Regions from separate parts of the Agrococcus sp. ARC_14 genome, predicted to be linked through region 1. Evidence: predicted binding sites of a transcription regulator. Region 1 holds the regulator's gene; the other holds the start of a gene.

Region 1 (14,269 bases):
CGTCTGCGCCCGCGGCCTCGATGGCCTTGGCGGCAGAGTGCACGTTGCCGAGGCCGTAGTCGAGCAGCGCGACTGTCGGACGCGGAGCCGTCACAGTGCTCCCTTGGTGGAGGGGACGCCCGTCACGCGAGGATCCTGCTCGACCGCGACGCGCAGCGCCCGGGCGAAGGCCTTGAACTCCGCCTCAGCGATGTGGTGCGGGTCGCGCCCGGAGAGCAGGTCGACGTGCGCGGTGATGCGCGCGTTGAGCGTGATCGCCTCGAAGACGTGGCGCACGAGCGAGCCGGTGAAGTGGCCGCCGATGCGGTGCAGCTCGAAGCCGGCCGGCTCGCCGGAGTGCACGAGGAACGGCCTGCCGGAGAGGTCGACGACGGCGCGCGCGAGCGCTTCGTCGAGCGGCACGGTCGCGTCGCCGTAGCGGCGCACGCCTGCCTTGTCGCCCAGCGCATCCTTGAGCGCGAGGCCCAGCGCGATCGCGGTGTCCTCGACCGTGTGGTGCGCGTCGATGTCGGTGTCGCCGCTCGCCTGCACGTCGAGATCGATGAGCGAGTGCTTCGAGAAGGCAGTCAGCATGTGGTCGAAGAAGGGCACCGTGGTCGAGATCGACGAGGTGCCGGTGCCGTCGAGGTCGAGCGAGAGTCGGATGCTCGACTCGCTCGTCGTGCGCTCGATCGTTGCGGTGCGTGCCATGGCTCGATCCTATTCTGCGGTGAGCGCGGCCAAGGCGGCCAGCAGCGCGGTCGTCTCCCCCGGCGTGCCGGCGGTGATGCGGAGCGTGCCCGGCAGCCCGACATCGCGCACCAGGATGCCGCGGTCGAGCAGTGCCTGGAAGGTCGCGCTCGGATCGGCGATGCCGCCCACGAGCACGAAGTTGGAGTCAGAGGGATAGGGCTGCATGCCCAGCTGCGCGAGCGCTTCGACGAGTCGATCGCGCTGCGCACGCAGCTCGTCGACGCGCGCCAGCATCTGGTCGCTGTGGCGCAGCGCCGCGACCGCCGCGGCCTGCGTGATGGCCGAGAGGTGGTACGGCAGGCGAACGAGCCGCAGCGCGTCGATCACCGCCGGGTCGGCCGCGAGGTAGCCGACCCGGATGCCTGCGAAGGCGAAGGCCTTGCTCATGGTGCGCGACACGAGCAGCCGCGGGAAGCGCTCGAGCAGCGTCAGCGCCGTCTGGCTGCGGTCATGCGCGAACTCGGCATAGGCCTCGTCGACGAGGACGATGCCCCGCGCGGCCTCGGCTGCGGCCTCGATGACGTCGAGGCCGATCGCCGTGCCCGTGGGGTTGTTCGGCGAGCACAGGAAGACGATGTCGGGATCGTGCTCGGCGATGGCCGCCCGCACCGCCTCGGGCGTGAGCGTGAAGTCGTCGGCGCGCGGCACCGGGATCCACTCCATGCCGACGCCCTGCGCGAGCAGCGGGTACATCGAGTAGGTCGGGGTGAACGAGAGCAGCGAGCGGCCGGGGCCGCCGAAGGCCTGCAGCACGTGCTGCAGCACTTCGTTGGAGCCGTTCCCCGCCCAGATCTGCGCGGGCTCGATCCCGTGACCCAGGTAGTCGGCGAACGAGCGGCGGAGCGTGTCGAACTCGCGGTCTGGATAGCGGTTGGCGTCGGGCAGCGCGCGGGCGATCTCCTGCACGATGTCGAGTGCGACGGCCTCGGGCACGCGGTACGCGTTCTCGTTGACGTTGAGGCGAACAGGGACCTCGAGCTGCGGCGCTCCGTAAGGCGTCAGGCCACGAAGGTCGTCGCGGATGGGCAGATCATCGAGGCTTGTCACCCGACCAGCCTAGGACGATGTCAGATGCCTCGCGCGGCGCAGCCTGCGGGCCGCAGCCGGATCAGCCGGCGTAGTGCGCCGGGATCGCGAGCTGCTCGCCGGGCTGGATGGAGCCGGCGATGCCGTTGAGCATCTCGATCTCGGCGATCACGTCTCGGGGGTCGGCATCGGGTGCGAGCGACTGCGCGATCTGCCAGAGCGACTGACCGGGCAGCACGGTGACGTACGAGAAGTCGGCAGTCTGCGTCGACGAGGAGGCGACAGCGCCGGCAAGGGCGTCGCCCAGCACACCAGCTCCGGCGAGCGCGGCGGCGGCGAGGACGGGGGTGGCGACGAGCAGGGCCAGGGCGCGGCGACCGCGCGAGGTCATCCGCAGGCGGACAGTCGGCGTGGCGGTGGCGATGGCAGTCATCGGTGCTCCTTCCAGTCTGGGATCCGCAGGCGGTGCTCGGCCGGGAGCACCGCCTGCGAATCTCTGTTTCGAACCTATCTTCGATTCCCTGGACGAGTCAAGCCCTGCCGCGGAGTTTCTCCACGACACGCTCGAACATCCGTTTGATTCGGGCGTCCTGTCGGATACGCTTTCGAACCAGGAGCAGTCAATCGCAGGCCACCCACACGCCCGTCCCGGGCGCCCGGCGGGCATCGCGGCGACAGAGCGGAGCGGGCATGACGAGGCAGCTGACCGAGAAGCAGCAGGCGATCCTGCAGGTCATCCAGAAGGCCGTGCGCCAGCGCGGGTACCCGCCGAGCTACCGAGAGATCGGCGACGCCGTCGGCCTCTCTTCGCTCTCGAGCGTCACCCACCAGCTGGGGCAGCTCGAGCTCGCCGGCATGATCCGGCGCGACCCCGCTCGGCCGCGCGCCATCGAGGTGCTCGTCCCCGACGAGTCGGTCGAGTCGCTCGCCACCATGGAGCAGGCCACGTTCGTGCCGATGGTCGGTCGCATCGCCGCAGGCATCCCGATCACCGCGGAGGAGCAGGTGGAGGACACCTACCCGCTGCCGAAGGCGCTCGTGGGCGGTGGCGACCTCTTCATACTCAAGGTCGTCGGCGAGTCCATGATCGACGCCGCGATCTGCGACGGCGACTGGGTCGTCGTGCGGCAGCAGCGCGACGCGACCAATGGCGACATCGTGGCCGCGATGCTCGACGGCGAGGCGACCGTGAAGGTCTTCAAGCAGCGCGACGGCCACACCTGGCTGCTGCCCCGCAACTCCGCCTTCGAGCCCATCCTCGGCGATGAGTCCGAGGTGCTGGGCAAGGTCGTCGCGGTGCTGCGCTCGGTGTAGCGTTCGGAGGACTCAATGCCGCAGAGCGGCGTTGAGTCCGGAGAGCGCTAGATCGAGTAGGCGGCCGCAAGGCCGCCGTACCGAGATCTCACTCGTCAGCGCGCGGGCTCGACGCGGAACTCGGCGAGCTGGCTCAGCACCGCCGCCGAGACCTTGGCGTCGATGCGCGTGCCGCCCTCCTCATAGACCTCGCGCAGCACGTCGAAGCGGTCGTGCAGCATCGCGATCACGTCACCGCGCTCGAAGGGCACCAGCAGCGACACCGGCACCTCCGGCCGCGGCAGCATCTCGGCGATGCGCGCGAGGATCTCGTCGACGCCGTCGCCGGTGCGTGCGGATGCGAAGATCGCGTCCGGCTGCAGCCCCCGCAGCACCAGCTGCTCGTCGGCGTCGATGAGATCGGCCTTGTTGAACACCACGATCTCGGGGATCGAGCGTGCGCCCGTCTCCCCCAGCACGTCGCGGACCGTGGCGATCTGCGACGCGGGGTCCGGGTGACTGCCGTCGACGACGTGCACGATGAGCTCCGACTCTGCGACCTCCTCGAGCGTCGAGCGGAACGCCTCCACCAGCTGATGCGGCAGGTTGCGCACGAAGCCGACGGTGTCGGCGATCGTGAACTCGCGGCCATCCGCCGTCTTGGCCTGGCGCACCGTGGCGTCAAGGGTGGCGAAGAGCGAGTTCTCGACGAGCACGCCCGCGCCCGTGATGCGGTTGAGCAGCGATGACTTGCCGGCGTTCGTGTACCCGGCGATCGCGACCCCCGGCACCTCGAAGCGGTCGCGGTTGGCGCGCTTCGCCTGTCGTGCGGGTGCGAAGCCCTTGATCTGCTTGCGCAGTCGCGCCATGCGGGTGTGGATGCGACGGCGGTCGAGCTCGATCTTCGTCTCACCGGGGCCGCGCGAACCCATGCCTGCGCCCTGGCCACCGACCTGGCCACCGGCCTGGCGCGACATCGAATCGCCCCAGCCACGCAGGCGCGGCAGCAGGTACTCGAGCTGCGCGAGCTCGACCTGTGCCTTGCCCTCGCGGCTCTTGGCATGCTGGCTGAAGATGTCGAGGATGACGGCGGTGCGGTCGATGACCTTCACCTTCACGCGGTCCTCGAGCGCTCGTCGCTGGCTGGGTGAGAGCTCGCTGTCGGCGACGACGGTGTCGGCCCCGAGCTCCTTGACCAGCGCGGCGAGCTCGTCGGCCTTGCCGCTGCCGACGTAGGTCGCGGGGTCGGGATTCGGCCTGCGCTGCAGCAGGCCGTCGAGCACCTGCGCGCCGGCCGTCTCGGCGAGGGCCGAGAGCTCGCGCAGCGAGTTCTCGGCGTCTCCGGCGGAGCCCGCGTAGACCCCGACGAGCACGACGTTCTCGAGGCGCACCTCGCGGTACTCGACCTCGGTGATGTCCTCGAGCTCGGTGCGCAGCCCATCGACCCGGCGGAGCGCCGCACGCTCGTCGCGGTCGAGCTGGTCGCCGTCGGTGTCGCTGAAGGCGTCATCTGCCTGCAGCGCCTGCGCGCGCGCCGAGAGCACCTCGCCGTCCCCCGGCTGCGCCCACGCAAGGATCCGCTCCGTCGCGCGCCCTCCGTCGGGGACGTGCTCTGCGCCGTCTGCCGCGTGCTGCGGTTCTGCCATGGTCTGTCCTTCGCTACTGTCGAGTCCGTGCCGGACCACTATTTCTCCCCAGATCCCGAGGCTCCCAGGTCGATCCGCACGATCCGGGTGCCGATCAACGGTGTCGAGCGCGAGATGGTCACGTCGACCGGGGTGTTCTCGGGCGACCGACTCGATGTCGGCACCGAGGTGCTGCTGGACGCCGTCCCCTCGCCTCCCGAGACCGGGGAGCTGCTCGATCTCGGCTGCGGCTGGGGGCCCATCGCCGCGACGCTCGCGACCCGCTCCCCCGACGCGCGTGTCTGGGCGGTCGATGTCAACACTCGCGCGCTCTCGCTCGTGGAGCGGAATGCCGAGCTGCTCAGTCTATCGAACATCACGCCCGCGACGCCAGAGCTGGTGCCGGAGGGGCTCCGATTCGCGACGATCTGGTCGAATCCTCCGATCCGCATCGGCAAGCCGCAGCTGCACGCGCTGCTCGAGACGTGGATCCCGCGGCTCGCACCCGGCGCCACGGCCTGGCTCGTGGTGCAGAAGCACCTCGGCGCCGACTCGCTGCTGCGCTGGCTGGTCGAGCGATTCGAGGGCTTCGACGTCGAGCGCGCCGACTCCAAGCGGACGTACCGGATCTTCGCTGTCACGGCGCCTGACTGACTCCTCCGCCGATCCCCTCGCCGCGGAACACCAGCGCTGCGGGCCCCGTCAGCCAGGCGTGGCCGCGCTCGTCGACCTCGACCTCGAGCCTGCCGCCGGGGACGTCGACGATCCACCGGTCTGCCGCATCCCCCGACCAGTGCCTGGTGGCCATGGCGGCTGCCACGGCGCCCGTGCCGCACGAGAGCGTCTCGCCGGAGCCCCGCTCGTGCACGCGCATGCGGATCGCGCCGACCCCGTCGGCGATCGCCCCCGGCACGACGAACTCGACGTTGGCACCGGACTCGGCAGCAGGGTCGAGCACCGGAGCCGCGTGCAGCTCGAGCGCCTCGAGCTCTTCCGTGCTCGCCAGCGCGACGACCACGTGCGGGTTGCCCGTGGAGACGTCGAGGCCCGGGCGATCGACTTCGAGCCCGTGCGCCGCGACGAGCCTGTCGCCGCCGAGCTCGAAGGGGCCGAGATCTGCCGAGAGCAGCTCGCCGCGACGGACCACGCGCTTGACGCCCGCGCGCGTCGCGATGTCGATGCCCTCGCCATCGGCGAGGGCCGCCAGCTGCGACTCGAGCAGGAAGCGCACGAACACGCGCACGCCGTTGCCGCACATCTCGCTCACCGAGCCGTCGGCGTTCCAATAGTCCATCGCCCAGGTGCCGGGCGATGCCTCGTCGAGCACCGCGTCGCCGGTGGATCCCGCCCGCACGGCGCGGATGACGCCGTCGCCGCCGATGCCGAAGCGGCGGTCGGCGAGCGCGCGGACACGCTCGGGCGTGAGCGGCGCAGCGCCATCGGGGTCGGCGATCAGCACGAAGTCGTTGCCGGTCCCGTGCCCCTTGGCGAACGCGCCGCTGCCCAGCTCTGTCATGCCTCCAGGCTACCGAGCGCCTGGTGTGCGAGGGCAGCCGCGTCCGCTGCGGGCGCAGCCGGGTAGCGCTGGAACCACGAGACCTGCCTGCGCGCGTAGCGGCGTGTGAGGGCCTGCGTGCACTCGATGGCGGCGGCCTCGTCGAGCGTGCCGTCGAGCTGGTCGAGCGCCTGCCGGTAGCCGATCGCCTGCTGCGCGGTGGTGCCGCGCTCGATGCCGGCCGCGCGCAGCGCACGTGCCTCCTCGACGAGGCCGAGCTGCCACATCCGCAGCACGCGGGCGTCGAGCCGGGGCACGAGCGCGGCTCGTTCGATGCGCACGTGCTGGATGATCGTGGGCCGAAGCAATGAATCCTCGGGCGGCAGGCCGACGCGGAAGGGCTCGCCGGTGAGCGTCACGGCCTCGAGCGCGCGCACGAGCCTGCGGCCGTTGTGCGGGCCGATCGCCTCGGACGCGGCCGCATCCACCGCGAGCAGCCGAGCGTGCATCGCCGCGGCCCCGTCGCGCTCGAGCTCGGCTTCCAGCCGCGCTCGCAGTGCCTCGTCGGTGGCGGGGAAGGCGAAGTCGTAGAGCACGCTGGACGCGTAGAGCCCGCTGCCCCCGACCAGGATCGGCACCGCGCCCCTGCCCTCGATGGCGCGCAGCGCTGCCAGCGCCGCGTCCCGATAGGCGGCGACGGCGGCGTCCTCCCGGGGCTCGAGCACGTCGAGCAGGTGGTGCGGGTGCCCGCGGCGCTCTGCGAGGCTCGCCTTCGCGGTGCCGATGTCCATGCCGCGGTAGAGCTGCATAGCGTCGCAGTTCACGATTTCGGCGGTGCTGCCGAGCCGCACGATCTCATCGGCGATGTCGAGCGAGAGCCCCGTCTTGCCAGTGCCGGTCGCGCCGACGACGGCGATCAGCGTCACGTGCCGAGCGCGACCGGCACCGTCGGGGCCGTCGCAGTGCGCAGCGTGGGCAGCCCGAGCGAGACGGGGCCGCCAGCAGGAGCGCCGTCGCCGGGCGACGGCACCGCGCAGGAGTCTGACTGCGCGCGATCCCAGGCGTCGCCGGCGCGCGTGCGTCGCAGCGCCAGCGGGCCGTGATCGGCGACCAGGTGGAACGTCGCCGCCTGCGTGAGCTCGACGGTGACGACGTCGCCGGGGCGTGGCGCGTGCTCGCCCGGTGCGAAGTGCACGAGGCGGTTGTCCTCCGCGCGACCGCTCAGGCGGTGGGTCTCGGCGTTCTTCCTGCCCTCACCCACCGAGACGAGCACGTCGACGGTGCGGCCGACCTGGCGCTGGTTCTCCTCGAAGGAGATGCGGTCCTGCAGCGCGACGAGCCGCTCGAAGCGCTCCTGCACGACCGCCTTCGGCACCTGATCGGGCATCGTGGCGGCCGGCGTGCCGGGGCGGATGGAGTACTGGAACGTGAACGCCGAGGCGAAGCGGGACGCCTCGACGACGCGCATGGTCTCGGCGAAGTCCTCCTCGGTCTCGCCCGGGAAGCCGACGATGATGTCGGTCGTGATGGCGGCATTCGGGATGCGCTCCCTGACGCGGTCGAGGATCCCCAGGAAGCGCGTGGAGCGGTAGGAGCGCCGCATCGCCCTGAGGATTCGGTCGGAGCCCGACTGCAGCGGCATGTGCAGCTGCGGCATCACGGCAGGCGTCTCTGCCATCGCCTCGATCACGTCGTCGGTGAAGGCTGCCGGGTGCGGGCTCGTGAAGCGGATGCGCTCGAGTCCCTCGATCTCGCCCGCGGCGCGCAGCAGCTTGCCGAAGGCCAGCCTGTCGCCGAACTCGACACCGTAGGAGTTGACGTTCTGGCCCAGCAGCGTGACCTCGATCGCGCCGTCGTCGACGAGCGCCTGCACCTCGGCGAGGATCTCGCCCGGGCGGCGGTCACGCTCCTTGCCACGCAGCGACGGCACGATGCAGAAGGTGCAGGTGTTGTTGCAGCCGACCGAGATGGAGACCCAGCCCGCGTAGGTCGAGTCGCGCTTCGTCGGCAGGGTCGACGGGAAGACCTCGAGCGACTCGAGGATCTCGATCTCGGCCTCGCCGTTGTGCCGACTGCGCTCGAGCAGCGTCGGCAGCGAGCCGATGTTGTGGGTGCCGAAGACCACATCCACCCACGGCGCACGGTCGACGATCGTGGAGCGATCCTTCTGCGCCAGGCAGCCGCCCACGGCGATCTGGAACCCGTCGCGCTCGCGCTTGGTCTTCGCCAGCTGACCGAGGTGCCCGTAGAGCTTGTCGTCGGCGTTCTCACGCACGGCGCAGGTGTTGATCACGATGACATCGGGCGTTCCTGCGTCATCCTCGACGTAGCCCGCTTCCTCCAGCGATCCGCGCAGCCGCTCGGAGTCGTGGACGTTCATCTGGCAGCCGAAGGTCCTCACCTCGTAGGTGCGCGGCGCGAGCGTCATCGACATAGATCCAGCGTACCCGCGCATGAGAACGCCGCCCCGTGCCTGAGCACGGGGCGGCGTGAGGTTCGGTCGCGGATCAGCCCTGCGTGGCCGTCAGCGTCCAGGTGCCCTCGGGGCTGTCGCCGGAGAGGTTCATCTGGCCATCCTCGGCGGTGCCGGTGAACGTGACGTCGAACTGCTCACCGCCGTCCTGATCGCTCAGCGCGGTGATGGTCATCGTGAGGTTCGAGCTGTCGCCCGACCAGACATCCTGGGGAGCGTCGAAGCCGGAGCCGTCGTTCCAGCTGCTGATGTCGATCGTGCCGTCGCCATTCAGCGTGAAGTCCATCGTGGCGAAGCCGGGGCCGAGGTCGCCGCCCGTCCACGTCGAGTCGGCAAGGTCTTCAGCGGCCGTGCCGCCGCCTGGCTCTTCGGTGGTGCCGCCACCCGGCTCCTCGGTGGTGCCGGTGCCACCGGTGTTGCCACCGGGGGTGCCGCCAACAGGAGGGAGCTGGAAGCAGCCGGTGAGGGCGAGCAGCGAGACGGCTGCGATCGCAGGCAGTGCGAGGATCCTGGTCTTCTTCATAGCTCGAACCTAGCCCGATCACACGTCGCGAAACTGTGCGAATCCTGGATGAGCGTGGGGCTCAGCGGAACCGCGGGCCGCGTGAGCGCGTGCGCTCGATCGCGGTGCGCACGGTGGAGCCGCCGAAGCCCCTGCGCTGCAGCCAGCCGACCAGTCGGCGCTCTGCCGTCTCGTCGTCGAGGCTGCCCATGCGCCGGCGGCGCTCGGCAGCCGCGTCGATCGCCCGCTGCAGCTCGTCGTCATCGTCGCCGCGCTCGATGTCGCTCGGATCGAGGCCTCGCTTGCGCAGCTCCGCGGCGATGCCGCGCTCTCCCATGTGCTTGCGCTCGCGCAGCCGCTCGGCGAGATCCTGCGCGAGCTGTGCGTCGTCGACGAGGCCTTCCGCAGCGAGGCGGTCGAGCACGGCCTCGCGCACCTCGGGCTCGACGTCGCGGCGCTCGAGCGTGCGGTCGAGCTCCTGCCTGCTGGCCGCGCGCCGACCGAGCGCACGCAGCGCCATGGAGCGCGCCGACTCCTCGTCGACGGCCTCGACAGCTCCTGCGTCAGCGTCTGCCACCCCCTCAGGGAGGCGCACAGCGCCGCCTGGCGCAGCCCAGGCTCCCACCTGGTCGTCCTCGCGCGAGGCGATCCAGGTGGAGAGCTCGGTGACGCCGGCCAGACGGTCGCGGTCGCTCACGCGCCCTGGCGCTCCTGCCTGCGGGCATCGAGCGACTCGACGGCGGCCTGCTGCTCTGCGGCAGCTGCCTTGCCCGCACCGACGCCGAGCTTCGTCAGGATCTGCCGCTCGATCTGCGCGGCAAGGTCGGGGTTGTCGAGCAGGAACTGCCGGGCCTTCTCCTTGCCCTGGCCGAGCTGGTCGCCGTCGTAGGTGTACCAGGCACCCGACTTGCGGACGATGCTGTGCTCGACACCGAAGTCGATCAGGCTGCCCTCGCGGGAGATGCCGGTGCCGTAGAGGATGTCGAACTCGGCCTGCTTGAACGGCGGCGCCATCTTGTTCTTGACGACCTTGACGCGCGTGCGGTTGCCGACGGCGTCGGTGCCGTCCTTGAGCGTCTCGATGCGACGGATGTCGAGGCGCACCGAGGCGTAGAACTTGAGCGCCTTGCCGCCCGCGGTGGTCTCGGGGCTGCCGAAGAAGACACCGATCTTCTCGCGCAGCTGGTTGATGAAGATCATCGTCGTCTGCGTCTGGCTGAGCCCGCCGGTGAGCTTGCGCAGCGCCTGCGACATGAGGCGAGCCTGGAGGCCGACGTGGGTGTCGCCCATCTCGCCCTCGATCTCGGCGCGAGGCACGAGCGCCGCGACGGAGTCGATGACGACGAGGTCGATCGAGCCCGAGCGGACCAGCATGTCGGCGATCTCGAGCGCCTGCTCACCGGTGTCGGGCTGCGACACGAGCAGTGCGTCGATGTCGACGCCGAGCTTCTTCGCGTACTCCGGGTCGAGCGCGTGCTCGGCGTCGATGAACGCGGCGATGCCGCCGTTGCGCTGCGCGTTCGCGATCGCGTGGAGCGTCAGCGTGGTCTTGCCCGAGGACTCCGGGCCGTAGATCTCGATGATGCGGCCGCGCGGCAGGCCGCCGACGCCGAGCGCCACGTCAAGTGCGATGGAGCCGGTGGGGATGACTTCGACCGGTGCGCGATCCTCGCTGCCGAGGCGCATCACCGATCCCTTGCCGAACTGACGATCGATCTGTGCGAGCGCCGCCTCGAGCGACTTCTCGCGGTCTGCGGGTGTGGGCATTGCTGGCCTTCCGTTGGTGGATGCGCTCACGGTACGTCGGGCCGCTGACATGCGTGCGGCCCACGAGTCGGCCTGTGGATGACGGGCTGATCGTGTGGTGCCAGCCTACGCTCCAATCGAACGCATCTTCGAATGCGGATGCGGCGTGTCGTGCCGCAGTCGGGCTCAGCGGCGAGGGTCCCGCAGACCACGACCGTGACGCCGGTCGGCCGGCACGTCCTTCGCGTCGCACAGCGCCTGCCAGACCTGCCGCGCAGGCATCCCGGAGGCCAGAGCCTCCGCGCCCGTGCGGCCACCGAGGCTGCCGAGCGTGAGGTCGGCCATGAGCACGGCGCCAAGCGCGCCGAACTCTTCGGTGAGCGCGATCTGCAGCTCGCTGGTGCGCATCCCTCGCCTCTAGTGGATGGCGGAGTCGAACTCCGCGACCATGTCGGCCGGCAGCGTGTCGGGCACGGTCGTCGTCAGCGGGTCGAGCTCGCCGAAGCTCAGGCCCTCGAGCACGGCGAGACGGTCCCCCACCTCTCGCAGCACCATCGACAGCGGCACGTCCAGCGCGTCCGCGACGGACGCGAGGATCTCGCTGGAGGCTTCCTTCTGGCCGCGCTCCACCTCACTCAGGTAGCCGAGCGCCACCGAGGCGCGCGAGGCGACCTGCCGCAGCGTCCTGCCCTGTCGCAGCCGCGTATCCCGCAGCACGTCACCGATCTCCTGTCGAACCAGCACCATGGTCTCCCCCTTCACCGTGGTCGGATGCATCAGCCTAGTCGCAGCTCTCCTGCGATCCGCCGGGTTGCTCACGAAGTTGATAACACCCATGTCACATCATGCATTCCGCAGGGCGCCCAGGTCAGGGTGTGGATTCGCTGTGGGTCTGCAGATCGCTGCGCCGGAGGGCCTCGTCGAGGTGGCGCAGCGCGGCCAGCAGCGCCGCACCGCGCACCGCCTCGCGGTCGCCGGTGGCCTGGTGGGAGGACGAGCCGACGACCCTGCCGGCCACGGTCTCGACCTCGATGCCGATGTGGAACTCGCCCGGCGGATGGCCGTCCTGAGGTCCGGGGCCGGCGACCCCGGTGGTCGCGACGCCGATCGTGCAGGTCGCGCGGTCGGTCGCCGCGAGCTCGCGCACGCCGCGCGCCATCGCGATCGCGACGTCCGCATCCACGGGACCGCGCTCCGCGAGCAGCGACGCGGGCACCCGCAGCACCTCGTGCTTCATCTCGGTGGCGTACGCCACCACCCCCAGCCGCAGCACCCCGGAGGCGCCGGGTGTGCGCACGAGCGTCGCAGCGACGAGCCCGCCGGTGAGCGACTCGGCGATCGCGATCGTCACACCTCGCGCGGCCGCGCGCGCGACGATCGAGCCGGAGAGCTCGGCGATCGCCCTGACGGCGGCGACGGCACCGGGCACCACCCGCTGCTGCCCGCGCGGCCCTGCCGACGCATCCGTCACCGCGACCTCACAGCCTGCACGACGAACTCGATGCCGGAGTAGACGGTGAGCGCGACCGCGATCGTCATCGAGACGACGCAGATCCAGACGCCCGGCTCGCCCAGCCACGCCTGCAGCGGCACGAGCGCGATCGGGAGGGCGATCGCCTGTGCCATGGTCTTCGCCTTGCCCGCCCAGTCGGCGGCGATCACCGTGCGGTTGGAGACCAGCAGCCGGTAGACGGTGATGCCCCACTCGCGCAGCAGCACGACGACCGTGATCCACCATGGCAGCTCACCCAGGATCGAGAGCACCACGAAGGCGCTGCCGGTGATCGCCTTGTCGGCGATCGGGTCGATGAGCTTGCCGAAGTCGGTCACGAGGCCGCGGCCGCGGGCGATCTGGCCGTCGATGAAGTCGGTCGCGATGAGCACCGCGAACAGCAGGGCCCCGAGCGTGCGGGCGAGCCCCGGCTCGGGGTTCATGAGCGCGACCGCGATGAAGACAGGCGTCAGCAGGATGCGCGTGACCGAGATGAGGTTCGGCACGCTCGCGACGCTTGCAGGCTCATCGCCACGACGCCAGACGCGGCCCCGCAACGGTCTCAGGATCCCCATGCCAGGAGGCTACCGCGCGCCGCGGCGTTGGCCGTCTGCGCGGGCTGTGAACCGGGTCGAGGGCGCTGCCGTCAGTCGCGACCGGTCAGCGACCAGGCGTCCTGGTCGTCGTCGCCGTCGGCCTCCACGACCTCAAGCCCTGCGCTGTTCGCCTCGTCGAAGGGGTCCGCGTAGCGGTCGTCGGTGTCGACCCAGGCGCTGCCCTCGTCGTCGGATGCGTCGGCTGCATCGAGCGAGTCGGGCACCGCGGGTGCCGATGCAGGCACGGACGACGGCGCCGGCTGTGCAGCCTGCACCGCCTGCGCGGGTGCGGGTGCGGTCGCAGGCGCCGAGGTCGCTGCCGACGACGAGGCGCCGCCGCGCAGCTCGGCGAGCACGGCCGCGAGGCCGTCCGGCGGCACGAGCACATCGCGTGCCTTCGAGCCCTCGGACGGGCCGACGATCTCGCGCGACTCCATGAGGTCCATGAGCCTGCCGGCCTTCGCGAAGCCCACGCGCAGCTTGCGCTGGAGCATCGAGGTGGATCCGAACTGCGTCGAGATGACGAGCTCTGCCGCAGCGCACAGGTCTTCGAGGTCGTCGCCGATGTCGGCGTCGATCTCACGCCGCTCCGCCACCTCGGCGACGTCGTCGCGGTAGTCGGGCTTGGCCTGGCCGGTGACGTGCTGCACCACCCGCTGGATCTCGGCCTCCTCGACCCAGGCGCCCTGCACGCGCATGGCCTTGTTGGCGCCCATGGGCAGGAACAGGCCGTCGCCCTGGCCGATGAGCTTGTCGGCGCCGGGCTGGTCGAGGATGACGCGCGAGTCGGTGACGCTCGAGACGGCGAACGCGAAGCGGCTCGGCACGTTGGCCTTGATGAGGCCCGTGACGACGTCGACGGAGGGCCGCTGCGTCGCGAGCACCAGGTGGATGCCGGCGGCGCGCGCGAGCTGCGTGATGCGCACGATCGAGTCCTCGACGTCGCGCGGGGCGACCATCATGAGGTCGGCGAGCTCGTCGACGACGACCAGCAGGTAGGGATAGGGCTTCAGCGTGCGCTGGCTGCCTGCCGGCAGCACGATCTCGTCGGCACGCACCGCGGCGTTGAAGTCGTCGATGTGCTTGTAGCCGAACGACGCGAGGTCGTCGTACCGCATGTCCATCTCCTTCACGACCCACTGCAGCGCCTCCGCTGCCTTCTTGGGGTTCGTGATGATGGGCGTGATCAGGTGCGGCACACCCTGGTAGGCGGTGAGCTCGACGCGCTTCGGGTCGACGAGCACCATGCGCACCTCGCTGGGCGTCGCGCGCATGAGCAGGCTCGTGAT
Region 2 (14,269 bases), on a different contig from region 1:
CGGCCGGTGGCTGCCCGGGCTCATCACACCGCACGACGAGGTCGAGCAGCTCTATGCCAACGCGCGTCTCACGGTGCGCGGCACCGAGGTCGTGCACGAGCGCTTCTTCCCTTTCGAGGATCGCGTCGAGCTGGCCCCGTTGGAGGCGAGCGAGCGGTTCCGCGACGATCTGATCCAGCAGGTGCGCAACTGGATCTCGGTCGCACCCGTGACGGTGCTCGCGCTCACCGCTGGCCGCGATTCGAAGGCGATCCTGCAGGCCGGGCTCCCCGACCTGCAGCGCGCCGGCGCGCTCACGATGACCTATCACGCGTTCCGCAGCACCGGGAAGAGCAGCTTCTTCGACATGATGGCCGCGAGCAGGCTTGCCGCGGCGGCGCAGCTGCACCACATCCCGATCGACATCCCGCCGCTGAGCCCGCGGTCTGAGATGGGCAAGCTCTACGCGACGACGTTCCCCACCTGGCAGCGCTTCGCCAACCTCGCCAACGCCCTCTACCTCGGCAGCCCCGCCAAGGCCACGACGCTCTTCGGCGTCGGCGGCGCCGTGATCACGGGGATGTATCGGGATACCTCCGCGCTCGAGCCGACGCCTGAGCTGCTGGCGAAGAAGTATGCGCAGTCGCGCTTCGGCGAAGAGCCGCTGCTGCATGAGGAGCTCGCGCGCTGGATGGAGTTCACGCAGTTCTCAGTGGCCGCGATGCGTGGGCATGACTTCCATGACTTCTATCACTGGGAGCACCGCATGACGAAGTGGGGCGGCGCGGGCTACTCGGAGTACGACCTGGCGACGACACCTGCCCCGGTGCTGAGCTCGCGACGGCTGCTCATGGCCGCGCTCGCACTGCCGAAGCCACAGCGCGTCGACGCGCTCGTCTACCGGTTCATCGCGGAGGGCGAGTCGGCGCTGAACGAGGACCCGCAGGCCGAGGCGTCGTCGTCAGACCCGGCCTGACCGAGCCAGCCGGCGCTGCGGCCGTAGGCGCGTGACCGACTCAGCCGCGCTTGACCGACTCAGCCGTGCTCGGCCTCCAGCGCTGACGCCAGGATCATCGCGGCGCGCTCGAGGGTCGCCCGCTCCCTCGCCCCCAGGCGCGTGAAGCGCGACTCCAGCGCCTCTCCCGCCGCCTCCCGCTGCGCGATGCGCTGCGAGACGGCCTCCGGTGTCGGCACCAGCTTGGGCCGCGCGTTCGGGCCGAGCCGACGAATCCACCCCGCCGCGATCGCATCCCGCACCATCTCGGTCATGGTCGGCTGCGACACGTGGCAGCGGCGCGCCAGGGCGGTGACGCCCATCGGGCCCTCGCTCGCGAGCACGGCGATCGCGCGGCTCGTGACCGCCGGGATGCGCCGCTCGCCGCCCGTCGCCGACAGCCTCGCGAGCAGCTGGCCGCTCTCGACCAGCGATGCGAGCGAGAGTGCGAGGCGCGAGGTCATGCCACGACTCTATAGGCGCACTGAGCGGATGCCGGATGCATGTCAGCGGGTCGTCCTACCCTGCGCACATGACCTTCGAGGCAGTTCGGGCGCAACTGTGGACAACTTCCGCGGCTCGAATCTGTCTTCGATAAACTGGGCTAGAGCACAGAGAAGGGAGCGACGATGACGCGTCAGCCTGTCGGCCACACGGCGAGCGCCTCTGCCTCGCTCGCTGCTGCGTTCGACGCGCTGGGCGAGGCCGCCGCCACGCTCGACGCCCTGCTCCCCCGGCTCGACGACCAGCAGCGCTCTGAGGTCGTCGCCCGCGTCGGCGACATCGGGCGAGGTGCCGACGCCCTCAAGCTGCGCATCGCCGGCGACGTCGTGCACCGTCACGACGATCTGCCCAAGGACGAGCGGTTCACCGTGGCCTGCGGCTACCGCGATCCGGCCGACATGCTGACCGTCGAGTTCGGCGCGAGCCGCTCCTCGATCAGGCGGCTGCTGCGGGCGGTCGCGGTGCTGCGCCCCACCGTCGGGCTCACGGGCGCCGCGATCCCCGCTCGCTTCCCGGTGCTGGGCTCGGCGGTCGCCGACGGCGCCGTGACGATCGAGCAGGCCGGTGCGATCGTCGACGCGCTCGGCGATGCACCCGACCGCTCCGACCCCGAGCACGTCGAGGCCGCCGAGCGGGCGCTCGTCGCCGCTGCCGTCGGCGAGCATCACCGCAACCCGGGGCAGACCGAGACCGCTGGGCCGGCGATGCCGCCAGAGCTGCTCGCCAAGGTCGCACGGCGCTGGCGCGACGGCATGGATCCCGACGGCGTCGAGCCGCGCTACGAAGACCAGCTGCGCCAGCGCTCCTTCACGTTCTCCACGCGCGCCGACGGCCTGGTGGTCGGCAAGCTCCTCGCGACGCCAGATCAAGGTGCCGTGCTCGCGGCCGCCTTCGACGCCTTCACCAATCCTCGCGCTCCCCGCTTCCTCACCGATGAGGAGCGCGCGCAGGCCGAGCTCGAGACCGACGATCGCACGCGCGGGCAGAAGATGGTCGACGCCCTCATCGCGATGGTGCGCGGTGCCGTCGAGCAGGGCTTCGTGCCACGGGTCGCCGGCGAGCGGCCGACCGTCGTCCTGCACATCAGCGAGGCAACCTACCGCGCAGCCGTCTCGGGCGACCCAGGCTGCACCGCCGTCGACGAGCGCACCGGCGAGCTCGTGCCCATCACGGTCGCCGCGGCGCTCATGTGCGACGGGCGCATACAGGCGGTCGTCACCGGGGCCGATGGGTTGCCGCTCTACCTCGGTCGCACCGAACGTCTCTTCAGCCGCGCACAGCGCCGCGCCCTCGCCGCCCGCGACAAGAGCTGCCGAGCGCCGGGCTGCACCGCACCCGTCGGCTGGTGCGAAGCCCACCACATCACCCCGTGGAGCCTCGGCGGCACGACCGACGTCGACAACGGCATTCTGCTCTGCACGCACCATCATCACGAGGTGCATCGCGGCATGCTCGAGGTCATCAAGGGTCCAGGCGGATGGTTCGTCAGAGCAAGAATCCGGCCACCACGTCGGCGACGTGGCTGGCCCGACAGCCTCGACCCAGCGACCTTCTCTCTGCAGCCCGTGGCCTGACAAGCGCGCCCGACTACCGCGCCCCATCCTCCAGTCGCCCCAGCAGATCGACCGCCGCTCGCGCATACTCGCTGATCCACCGGTCATGGATGCGCTTGATGGGCAGCGGTGCGAGCGCGAGGTGCCGCTCCCTGCCGACGCGACGCCCCGTCACCAGCTCCGCCGCCTCGAGCACCTTCAGGTGCTGCAGTACCGTGGTGCGATCGAGCTCCGGCAGCGCCGCGCAGAGCGACCCGGTGGTGTGCGGAGCGAGCTTGAGCGCGTCGAGCATCCGCCGTCGCGCCGGCGAGGCGAGTGCCTTGAACACCCGGTCGTCGGCGTCGTCCTCCGACACACCCTTGTCGCGCGCCCCATTCATGTTGTAAGAATACAACATGACAGAATCCACGAGTCTCGACACGCTCTCCTTCACCGTCTCCGGCCGCATCAGCCGGCCCTGCGCCGAGGTCTACGAGGCGGTCGCCGACCCTGAACAGCTCTCCCACTACTTCACCACCGGCGGTGCCAGCGGCCGGCTCGAGCCGGGCGGCGACGTCACCTGGGACTTCCACGACTACCCCGGCCGCTTCCCGGTCACCGTCATCGAGGCCGACAAGCCCCGCCGCATCGTCATCGAGTGGGAGGGCGATCAGGCAGCGGGCACCAGCGGCTCGACCCGCACCACCTTCGAGTTCGAGCCCATCGACGACGACACCCGCACCCTCGTCACCATCACCGAGTCGGCCTGGCTGCCGACGACCGCTGGGGCCAAGGCAGCCTTCGGCAACGCCGAGGGCTGGACGGGCATGCTCGCCGCCATGAAGGCCTGGGTCGAGCACGGCATCAACCTGCGCGAGGGGTTCTACAAGTAGCGCCAAAGGTGCATGCTGGCTCCATGGCCGACACCTATCAGCACGAGCCCCCGTACACGATCGGCGTCATCTGCGGCAGCATCGCCGCGTCGTCGATCAACCGCCGACTCGCCAACGCGCTCATCAAGCTCGCGCCCGCAGATCTCGAGTGCTCGTTCATCGAGATCGATGCGCTCGAGCTCTACGACCATGACCGCGACGACGACTACCCGCCCGAGGCGATCGCGCTGAAGCAGGCGATCAGGCAGTCCGACGGCATCCTCATCGTCACACCCGAGTACAACCGCTCGATCCCCGGCGCGCTCAAGAACGCCATCGACTGGGCCTCGCGTCCCTACGGCGAGAACGCGCTCAGCCGCAAGCCGGTCGGCGTCATCGGCACCTCTCCTGGCGCCATCGGCACGGCGGTCGCGCAGCAGCATCTGAAGTCGATCCTGTCGTTCTGCAACGCCCCGATGATGAACGAGACCGAGGCGTACATCCAGTTCACGGATGACCTGCTCGCCGACGACGACAGCGTCGCGAAGGAATCGTCGAAGGAGTTCCTGTCGACGTGGATGGCGACCTACGACGACTTCGTGCGGCGCGTGCTGACCGTGATCCCGAAGCCTGACGGGTCGACGGCGGCGTAAGCGGTCTCGATACGCCGGCCGGAGGCCGGCTACTCGACCAGCGGATGACCGGAGGCCGGCTACTCGACCAGCGGGTGGGGTCTCGTGACGCGTCCTGCGGACGCTCCTCGACCTACGGAAGCGGGTCGGGCGGCAGCAGCGCCTCGACGAGCTCGGCCGCCCGCGCCGCTCCCCCGAGCGACTCGAGGTCCGCGGCGATCTGCCGCGCCCGCTCACGGAACACCGGCTCCGTGATCACCCGTCGCACGGCGTCCCTGAGCCGGATGGGTCGTGGCCGCCCCGTGCGGAGGTCCACCCCCGCCCCCGACCAGGCGACCCGTGCGGCGATCTCGGGCTTGTCGAGCGTGCCCCCGGCCACCACCAGCGGCACACCGGCCGCCAGCATCTCCAGCACGCCACCCCATCCGCCGTTCGTGACGCCGACCGTGACGTGGGGCAGCACGGCGGCGAACGGCAGGTAGTCGACGAGCCGGGCGTTCGGCGGCACCTGGTCGCCGACATCCCTCCCCGCCGTCGTGCCGATCACCCGCAGCTGGTCGATGGCGAGCCCGTCGAGCGCCGGCTGCAGCAGGTCGGCGGGGTCGGTGTCGAACAGGCCCTGGGTCACGAACACCACCGGCCGCGGCTCGTCGGCCAGCGTCTCGGCCCAGAGCGGCGGCGGGCCGAGACGCTCGACCTGCGGCCGCAGCTGGCCGACGAACTCGACGGCCTCCGGCAGGTCGCTGCGCGGAAACTCGAGCAGCGCGGAGCCGGTGGCGATGACGAGCTGCGGCGAGTAGATGGCGTCGCCGAAGGGGCGCCCGGGGCCGAGCCCGACCTGCGCCCGCACCGCGCGGTACGCACGCTCGGTGCGGTCCGCCTGCAGCGGCAGCATCGCGCGCAGCAGTCGGTCGCGCAGCCTGCCGACCAGCCCGGTGCCTGGCTGCAGCGCCAGCCCCGGCGGCGGGAGGTCCTTGCTGCGCATCGTGAGCGGCACGAGCGCCACCGTGGCCCACGGCAGCCCCAGGAGCTCGGCCGCGAGCCCCGAGCCGACCGACATCGCATCGCCGACGATCAGGTCGAACGGATGCCGGGCGTGCGCCTGCAGGATGTCGTCGACCTGTCCGCGCGCGGTGTCGAGATAGAGATCGTGGAGACCGGTGAACGCACCGCGCGGGCCCAGATGGCCGACCTCGTGCGTCGACGCGGCGATGTCGCGCTCGTCGAAGTCCTTCGCGTCACTCCACTGCACCACCTCGCACCCGAGCTGATCGAACGCATCCGCGTGATGCGCCCCCGTGTAGGCGGTGACGTAGTGCTCACGGTCGAGGAGCGCGGCGGCGACCGCCGTCATCGGGCGGACGTGACCTGCGAACGGCAGCGCAGTCACGAGCAGGTGTGCCACGGCGCCACGGTAGCCGTCTCTGGACAAACCTTGAGAAGACTTATAGAACACTGTTATTGTTCTTGAGTGTCCCGCCCTCTGCAGCTGGCACTGGGCATCGCGGCCGTCGTGATCGGCCTCGGGCTCAGTGCGCTGATCGCGCTCATCTGGCTGCCGTGCGTCGGGGCGCAGATGCCGCTCGACCCGCTCGTCGCCTCCGAGTGCGCCGCCGTCTCGAGCGGCTCGAACACCGGCTGGATCGGCCTGCTGCTGTGGCCGGTGGCGCTGGCCGTGGCCGGCTTCGCAGCCGTGCGGATCCTCTCGCGCGGCTCGGGCGTGATCTCCTACGCCATCGTCATCCTGCTGGCGGTGGTGACCTTCCTGGCGAACCCCCTGCCGGAGTACTGGCTGCTCAACCTCTCGGCGCAGTCGTGGGACGAGCCGCCCGGCACCGGGGCGCTCACCGCCACGACGTTCGTGCTCGCCGGCGTGGTGCTGCTCGCGACGTCGGCGCGGGAGGTGCGCTCCTCGGTCGAGTGAGGCGGCGGAGGCGGTGGGCCGCGCGGCATCGTCTGGCACGATGCGGGGGTGGCTACTCCAGCGAGCGACGAGCGCCGACTGCGCGACATCGTCGCGATGCGCCGTGTGCGCGACCGCATCGACCGCGACTTCGAGCAGCCGCTCAACGTCGAGGCGCTCGCGCACGGCGCGCACATGTCGGCTGGCCAGCTGAGCCGCGAGTTCCAGCGCATCTATGGGGAGTCGCCTTACGCCTACCTCATGACCCGCCGCATCGAGCGGGCGATGACGCTGCTGCGCCGTGGCGACCTCAGCGTCACCGAGGTCTGCTTCGCCGTCGGCTATGCGTCGCTGGGCACCTTCAGCACCCGCTTCAGCGAGCTCGTCGGCGTGCCGCCGAGCGAGTACCGGCGCGATCACTCCCAGGCCGCCGCGGGCATCCCCGCGTGCCTCGCGCGGCAGGTGACCAGACCCATCCGCTGACCCGTGTCGGCCGGGCGGCCGGATCGCTAGTCCTGGTCGCGCGCTCGGTCGAGCGCCCGCAACCGGCTTCCTGCCAGGAAGATGATCAGCAGCGGCCCGAAGATCGCGAAGGCGCTGGAGTCGGGCGGCCAGGACACGGCGATGTAGACCACCATCGCCAGCGTCAGCACGATGCCCACGATCAGCAGCGCCCACTGCGCGCCGCGGCTGTCGTGCAAGCGATCCATGCCGCCACCGTAGCGGGCCGGTCGGGATGCGCTGCGCCGATCGGTCAGGATCGGAGAAGCGCCGCGGGGCCGCGCGCGCATAGCGTTGCCGACATGGACATCAGCATTCACTACGCGTTCCTCCCCCACACCGACGGCGAGGCGGCGCTCGGCTTCTACCGCGACATCCTGGGCTTCGAGGTGCAGCAGGATGTCGGCTACCAGGACATGCGCTGGATCACCGTGGCCCCGGCCGGCTCCCCCACCGCGATCGTGCTGCACCCGCCGGTCGCCGACCCCGGCGTCACCGACGCGGAGCGCGCCGTCGTGCTCGACCTCATGGCGAAGGGCGTCTACACGGCCGTGACGCTCGCGACCGACGACCTCGACGGGCTCTTCGAGCGCGTGCAGGCCGGCGGTGCCGACGTCGTGCAGGAGCCGACCGACCAGGACTACGGCGTGCGCGACTGCGCGTTCCGTGACCCGGCCGGCAACCTCATCCGCATCAACCAGCGCGTCGCGGCATAGCGTCGCCGCCCGTCACCGCGAGGGCATAGCGACGAGTGCCACGATGGAGGGGTGCCCCCGACGGAAGCTCCGACATCGCCAGCGGGCATCGACCCGTGGGTGCTCGAGGCCGAGCGAACCGCGCAGTCGCCCGGCTTCCGCCGCCCGTCGTTCGGCCCGGTGCCGCGTGGCCGGATCTACCTGCTGGGCGTGCTCTCCGCACTGCGGGCCGTCGGGCTCGTGCTGGTCGCCGAGGCGGTCGCGCGCGGCATCGCGGCGCTGGCCGACGGCGACCTGACGCCTGAGACGACGCGGCTCGTCGTCGTCCTCGGCATCCTTGGAGCGCTGCTGCGCTCCGGAGGCGAGTGGGGCACCTCGGTCGTCGCACGCCGGGTCGCCACCGACGTGAAGCGCGGCATCCGCGGCAGGCTGTGGCGGCGCATCGCCGCCGGGGACGCGGCCGGGGGCGGCACGGCGGTGCTCGCCGCCGACGGGCTCGACGACCTCGACGACTACTACGTGCAGTCGCTGCCCGCCGTGATCGCGGCCGCCGTCGTGCCACTGCTCGTGGGGCTGCGGGTGCTGAGCGCCGACTGGCTCAGCGCCGTCATCATCGTACTGACCGTGCCGCTCATCCCCTTCTTCATGGTGCTGATCGGCAAGCACACCCAGCAGCGCACCGATGCCGCGCTCGGCGCCCTCACCCGACTCGCCGACCACCTCGCGGAGCTCGCGCGGGGCCTGCCGGTGCTCGTGGGCCTTGGCCGCGTCGAGGAACAGGCGAAGGCGCTCGAGCAGCTGCAGCGCGGCTATCGCGAGCGCACGCAGGAGACGCTGCGCTGGGCCTTCCTCTCGGCGCTCGCGCTCGAGCTCATCGCCACCATCTCGGTGGCGATCGTCGCGGTCTTCCTCGGGCTGCGGCTGCTGCACGGCACGATGGAGCTCGAGCCGGCCCTGCTCGCACTGATCCTCGCGCCGGAGGCCTACTCGGCCATACGCCAGGTCGGCACCGCGTTCCACGCCTCGCAGGATGGCCTCTCCGCCCTCGACCGCTCGCAGGCGATGCTCGATCGCGCGGTGCCGGATGACGTGCGATCAACTCCCCCGCTGGCTGAGGTGCGCGCCGGCGAAGCCGGACCGGGGCCCGCGACGGGCCCCGGCGCTGGCGTCGCGGTGGAGGTCCGAAAGGACCTCCACCCTCAGCTCCAGCGCGCGCATCTCGAAGCCCCCGTCACGCGCCACATCCACCTCCACGCGCTCTCCGTCCGCTACGCCGGCCGCGACGCCGCCACGCTCGACGACGTCACCGCCGAGCTCACGGGCATCGTCTCGATCGCCGGGCCCTCGGGAGCCGGCAAGTCGACGCTGCTGGCCGCGCTCACGGGCACCCTGCCAGGCGACGCCGAGGTCAGCGGGCGCATCACGGGGGTCGATGCGGATGCGGTCGGCTGGGCCCCGCAGGCACCTCGCGCGTTCGCGGGGACGCCGCGCGAGGAGCTCGCGCTCTATGGCGCTGACCCGCTGCCTGCGCTCGCGGAGCTCGGCCTGACGCACGTCGCCGACAGCGCGGTGCCGGAGCTCAGCCCCGGCGAGCAGCGGCGCCTCGCAGTCGCCCGGGCGCTCGCGCGCGTGGACGCGGGGTGGGGTCCGGATGGGCCGGGTGCCTCGAGCGAGACCGGGGCAGCCGGGGCCGCAGTCGTCCGGCTGCTCGTGCTCGACGAGCCCACCGCCCACCTCGACCGCGACTCGGCGCAGCGCGTGCGCGCCGCGATCCTGCGCCGCGCGGATCGCGCCGTGATCGTGCTGGCGAGCCACGAGCCCGAGACGACCGCGCTCGCGACCGCGACGATCACGGTCGGCGCCCTCACGCATCCGACCTCGACTGCCGCCGCCGCGCCATCCGCCGACACGGCCGCCGTGCCGGTCGCGGAGCCAGCCACCCCGCCGGTCGAGGAGCGCGCCGGCGCAGCCACCCCGCCGGTCGCCGAGCGCGCCGGCGCACCCCTCCCGCCGGTCGAGGAGCGCGCCGGCGCAGCCGGCTCGCGTCACGAGACCACCGCCACGGCCCCGCCCGTCGCACCCAGCCGCATCCGCCGCCTCACCGTGCGCTCCCTCATCCGCCCCCACCTGGCCAGCTGGGTCGGCGCCATCGCGCTCGCCGCGATCGCCGTCGCCATGGGCCTGGCGCTCACCGCGGTCTCGGGCTGGCTGATCGTGAGGGCGACGATCGAGGAGCACATCATGGTGCTCATGGTCGCCATCGTGGGCGTGCGAGCGTTCGGGATCTTCCGCTCCGTCGGACGCTACGCCGAGCGCCTGCTCACGCACCATGCGGCGTTCAAGGTCGTCGACGCCCTGCGCCTGCGGCTGTGGCGCTCGATCGCCGCGCGCGGTGCGGGCTCGCGCAGGCTGCTCGAGGGCGGTGCGCCGCTCGACTACCTCGTGACGCTCGCCGACGACCTGCGCGACCAGCTGCCGCGCGTGCTGCCGCCGATCGGCGTCGGCATCCTGGTGATCGTCGGCGCCGTGGTCACGACCGCCTTCGTGGCGCCGCAGCTCACGCTGGCGGTTGCGGTGACGCTCGTCGTCGCGACCGCGCTCGCTGCCACCCTCGCGATCGTGTCGGAGCGCGGCGCTGCTGCCGCTCGCACGGCTGCGCGCTCGGACATCGTGCGCGGCACCGCAGCGCTGGCCGACTCGGCAGCCGACCTGCGAGGCAACGGGGTCGCCGGCGCCGCGCTCTCCCGCCTCGACGCCGCGGCCGAGCGTCTCGCGGCCGCCGAGCGTCGCGCCGCCTGGTCCGCGGGCCTCGGCACGGCGATCGTCACCGCTTCCGCCACGCTGCTCGCCGTGCTCGTGCCCGTGCTCGCGCCCGAGCTCGCCGCCGAGGGCGCAGCCGTCATGGCGCTGCTCTCGCTCGCGCTCATCGAGCCGCTCGCCGACCTGGTCGCCGGCGCCCACCGCGTGCCCGCGATGCGCTCGGTGCTGCGCAGCCTCGCGCCGGTGCTGCGCCCGGCACCGCAGCCCGTGTGGGGCGACGCGACCCCCGCATCCCCCATCAGCGCCGTCGAGCTCGACGGCGTCGCGGTGCGCTACCCCGGCGTCGACCGCCCGGCGGTCGCGGAGGTGTCGGGGCGAGCGGATGGCGGCAGCTGGCTCGTGCTCGACGGCCCCTCGGGCTCGGGCAAGTCGACGCTGCTCTCCGCGATCATGGGCGCGCTCCCCCTTGAGCGAGGCGCCATCTTCACTCACCCCGCGCCTCACCCCGCGCCCGCCCCCGCCCCCGCGCCCCACCCCGCGCCCGCAGAGATGTGGCGATCGGCTGCTTCGGCCGCGTCTAAGGAGCAGATCGCCACAACTCTGTCGAGCGCATCGGTCGGCGTGCCCCTCACCGAGCTCGACGAGCGCGCGTGGAAGTCGCGCGTCGCCTGGTGCCCGCAGGACGCCTACGTGTTCGACTCGACGCTGCGCGGCAACCTGCTGCTCGCCCGCTCGCGGGCCGACGCCCCCGATGAGGCGACGTTGCGCGACGCGCTCGAGCAGGCGGGGCTCGGCACGCTGCTCGCCACGCTCGCCGACGGCCTCGACACCCGCGTCGGCGCCGGCGGCTCTGCACTCTCGGGCGGTGAGCGCCAGCGGCTCGCGGTCGCCCGTGCCCTGCTCACGCGCGCAGACCTCATCCTGCTCGACGAGCCGACCGCCCACCTCGACGCCCCCACCGCATCCGCCATGATGGCCGACGTGCGGGCCGCGACCGCCGATCGCGTGGTCGTGCTCGTCTCGCACCGCGCCGCAGACCGCCACTCGAGCGACACGGTCGTGCGCCTCGCCTGAGCAGACCTCGCCCCGAGCAGCGAGCGCGAGCGCCCTACGCGACCAGCCGCTTGAAGCGGTCGCTCCCCCGCGTCGAGCCCGCCGGATCCGCATCCGCCCCGGGCACCCCACTGGCGCCCACTGCCAGGATCGCCCGCGCGAGCACCTCATCGCGCACCTCGCGCCGGGCGTGGTCGTCGGCGAGCATCTCGACGAGCGCGGCCACCTCGGCATCCGCGAGCGCCGCGATCGGGAACCACGGCAGCGCAGAGCGCCAGGCACGGAACGCCAGCAGCAGGATGTCGTGCCGCTGCTCGACATGCGCCCGCTCGTGCGCGATGACGGCTACCAGCTCGTCGGCGTCGAGCCGGTCGAGCAGCCCCTGCGAGAGCACCGTCACCGAGCCCGCGCCGCGCGGCAGGCAGTAGGCGACGGGCACCGCGTCGTCGAGCACGCGCGTGCGCGCGCGGGTCGGATGCGGTGCGGTGAGCATGTAGAGCAGGCCAAGGTGGCGTCGGCGCTGGCGGGTGACCTGCACGATCGTCACCGCCAGGTGCACGAGCAGGTAGGCCGCGAGCACCGCGGCGGGCACGAGCGCCACCAGGGGCTGGCCGGGCGCGATCGCGAGCCCGATGAGTGCGAGCGCGCCGATCATCGACAGCCCGCCGGCGAGGCCCACGCCCTGCCACAGCAGCAGCGCGACGACCGGCGCGCGCATCGGCCATGCGGCGCGCGAGAGCCAGATCGGCACCGGCCACGCGAGCAGCACGGCGACGAGCCCGAGCATGACCGCCGCCCAGACGATCACGCCGTGCGGGATCACGAGCACGCCGCCGAGCTCGGTCGCGGCACGCCCGCCGACGGCCATCGCAGCAGCCACCGAGAGCACGCGCACGCCTGCGATCAGCTCGCGCCGCGCAGCAGCTGGCGCAGGATCGCGGCATCCTCGTCCGAGACGCTGCCGACGAAGCGCTCGAGCACCGCAGAGCGATCCCGCGACTCCCCCAGCACCTCGTGCATGAGCTCGGCCACGTGGTCGGCGCGTGAGGCGACCGCCGCGTAGCGATAGGGGCGAACGGCACGGTCAGAGGCGACGAAGCCCTTCTTCTCGAGCCGCGAGAGCACCGTCAGCAGCGTCGTCGCCGCGAGCGTGCGCCCGGCCGCCTCGAGGGAGGCCTGCACGTCGTAGGCGGTCAGCGGCATCGGCGCATCCCAGACGGCATCCATCACCGTGCGCTCCAGCTCGCCCAGCGTGCTCATGCTCTGCCTCCTGCGCCCGTGCCGCGCCGAGCGCGACGGGACGGTTCCCGCGGGCGCGACTCGCCCATCCGTCACCCGATCCTACCGCGCGTTCTACTGCGCGTCGAAGTTCTTCTATGCACTGTCGAACTAGTTCTACGTTGTGTAGAATTGCGACTGGCGGCCCCCACCGCCCGAAGCCCGCCCGAAGCCGCAAGGAGTCCCTCGTGGAAGCTCTCGACATCGCCAGATGGCAGTTCGGCATCACGACCGTCTACCACTTCTTGCTCGTGCCCCTCACGCTCGGGCTCGGCATGAGCATCGCCATCATGCAGTCGCTCTGGGTGCGCACGGGTGACGAGAAGTACCTGCGCATGGTCAAGTTCTGGGGCAAGCTCTACCTGATCAACTTCATCCTGGGCGTGGCAACGGGCCTCGTGCAGGAGTTCCAGTTCGGCATGGCCTGGAGCGAGTACTCCCGCTTCGTCGGCGACGTCTTCGGCGCCCCGCTCGCGCTCGAGGGGCTGCTGGCGTTCTTCGCCGAGTCGACCTTCCTCGGCATCTGGATCTTCGGCTGGGGCCGGCTGCGCAAGGGCCTGCACCTCATGGCCCTCTGGTGCGCCGTGATCGGCTCGTGGTTCTCGGCCTACTTCATCATCGTCGCCAACTCGTGGATGCAGCACCCGGTCGGCGTCGAGCTCGTCGACGGCCGCCCGGTGATGATCGACATCTGGGCGGTGCTGACGAACAACACCGCCATCGCGGCCTTCACGCACACGATCTTCGGTGCGCTGATCGTGGCCGGCATGTTCCTCATCGGCATCAGCTGGTACCACCTGTGGCGGCGGCGCCACGACGGCATCGACACCGTGGCGCCCATCCCCGCCGGCGAGCGCCGCACGGGACTCCTCGGACGACTGACGGATGCGCGCACGCGCGTCGTCGTCGGCGAGGCACCCAGCGTCGTCGGTCGCGACACGAAGGACCACAGCGTGTGGATCTGGTCGCTGCGCTTCGGCGCGGTGATGGCGATCGTCGCCTTCGGTGGCACGGCGCTCACGGGCGACTGGCAGGGCAAGCTCATGTACGAGCAGCAGCCCATGAAGATGGCCTCCGCGGAGGCCGCCTGCCACACCGGCTCGTCGTTCTCGATCCTCTCGCTCGGCGACCCCGGCAGCACCGACTGCAGCGAGGTCATCACGCTCATCGAGATCCCCGGGCTGCTGGGCTTCCTCGGCACGGGCGAGTGGGGCGCCGACATGCCCGGCATCTCCGACCTCGAGCCGCAGTACGTCGACCAGTACGGCGAGACGATCCCCGACGAGGCCATCTACGGCTCCTTCGCCGGCAGCGAGGTGCAGTACGTGCCGCCGATGTGGGTCACCTACTGGGGCTTCCGCCTCATGATCGGCCTGGGCGGCATCACCGCCTTCGGCGCGCTCGTGGCGCTGTGGCTCACCCGCAGCGGCACCGTGCCGCGGTCGCCGTGGATCATGCGCCTCGCGATCCTCGGCATCCTCGCCCCCTTCGCCGGCAACATCGCCGGCTGGATCTTCACCGAGATCGGGCGGCAGCCGTTCGTCGTCGCGCCCAACCCCGACCCAT

Evidence for each region. Region 1 encodes LexA, which represses DNA repair genes until DNA is damaged. Its sites were predicted from a motif close to TCGAACANNTGTTCGA; they were not measured.
Region 2: the regulator LexA is predicted to act here: its motif matches at 1,553-1,568, upstream of MKD51_RS15370 (HNH endonuclease signature motif containing protein).

The regions. Positions count from the first base shown of each region.
Region 1 is NZ_JAKUDO010000001.1:2,377,435-2,391,703, forward strand. Features, by position in the region: gene hisH (imidazole glycerol phosphate synthase subunit HisH) at 1-94, opposite strand, end outside; gene hisB (imidazoleglycerol-phosphate dehydratase HisB) at 91-690, opposite strand; gene MKD51_RS11740 (histidinol-phosphate transaminase) at 700-1,779, opposite strand; gene MKD51_RS11745 (hypothetical protein) at 1,841-2,191, opposite strand; gene lexA (transcriptional repressor LexA) at 2,449-3,072, shown strand; gene hflX (GTPase HflX) at 3,168-4,697, opposite strand; gene MKD51_RS11760 (methyltransferase) at 4,725-5,330, shown strand; gene dapF (diaminopimelate epimerase) at 5,314-6,183, opposite strand; gene miaA (tRNA (adenosine(37)-N6)-dimethylallyltransferase MiaA) at 6,189-7,097, opposite strand; gene miaB (tRNA (N6-isopentenyl adenosine(37)-C2)-methylthiotransferase MiaB) at 7,094-8,605, opposite strand; gene MKD51_RS11780 (hypothetical protein) at 8,679-9,167, opposite strand; gene MKD51_RS11785 (regulatory protein RecX) at 9,229-9,843, opposite strand; gene recA (recombinase RecA) at 9,840-10,913, opposite strand; gene MKD51_RS11795 (DUF3046 domain-containing protein) at 11,079-11,300, opposite strand; gene MKD51_RS11800 (helix-turn-helix transcriptional regulator) at 11,310-11,639, opposite strand; gene MKD51_RS11805 (nicotinamide-nucleotide amidohydrolase family protein) at 11,761-12,363, opposite strand; gene pgsA (CDP-diacylglycerol--glycerol-3-phosphate 3-phosphatidyltransferase) at 12,360-12,959, opposite strand; gene MKD51_RS11815 (DNA translocase FtsK) at 13,031-14,269, opposite strand, start outside.
Region 2 is NZ_JAKUDO010000003.1:28,343-42,611, forward strand. Features, by position in the region: gene MKD51_RS15360 (hypothetical protein) at 1-955, shown strand, start outside; gene MKD51_RS15365 (MarR family transcriptional regulator) at 1,015-1,437, opposite strand; gene MKD51_RS15370 (HNH endonuclease signature motif containing protein) at 1,603-3,051, shown strand; gene MKD51_RS15375 (metalloregulator ArsR/SmtB family transcription factor) at 3,065-3,427, opposite strand; gene MKD51_RS15380 (SRPBCC family protein) at 3,426-3,902, shown strand; gene MKD51_RS15385 (NADPH-dependent FMN reductase) at 3,926-4,534, shown strand; gene MKD51_RS15390 (glycosyltransferase) at 4,647-5,918, opposite strand; gene MKD51_RS15395 (hypothetical protein) at 5,985-6,437, shown strand; gene MKD51_RS15400 (helix-turn-helix transcriptional regulator) at 6,534-6,899, shown strand; gene MKD51_RS15405 (hypothetical protein) at 6,926-7,126, opposite strand; gene MKD51_RS15410 (VOC family protein) at 7,220-7,633, shown strand; gene MKD51_RS15415 (ATP-binding cassette domain-containing protein) at 7,685-11,446, shown strand; gene MKD51_RS16405 (M56 family metallopeptidase) at 11,481-12,320, opposite strand; gene MKD51_RS15425 (BlaI/MecI/CopY family transcriptional regulator) at 12,329-12,685, opposite strand; gene MKD51_RS15430 (cytochrome ubiquinol oxidase subunit I) at 12,892-14,269, shown strand, end outside.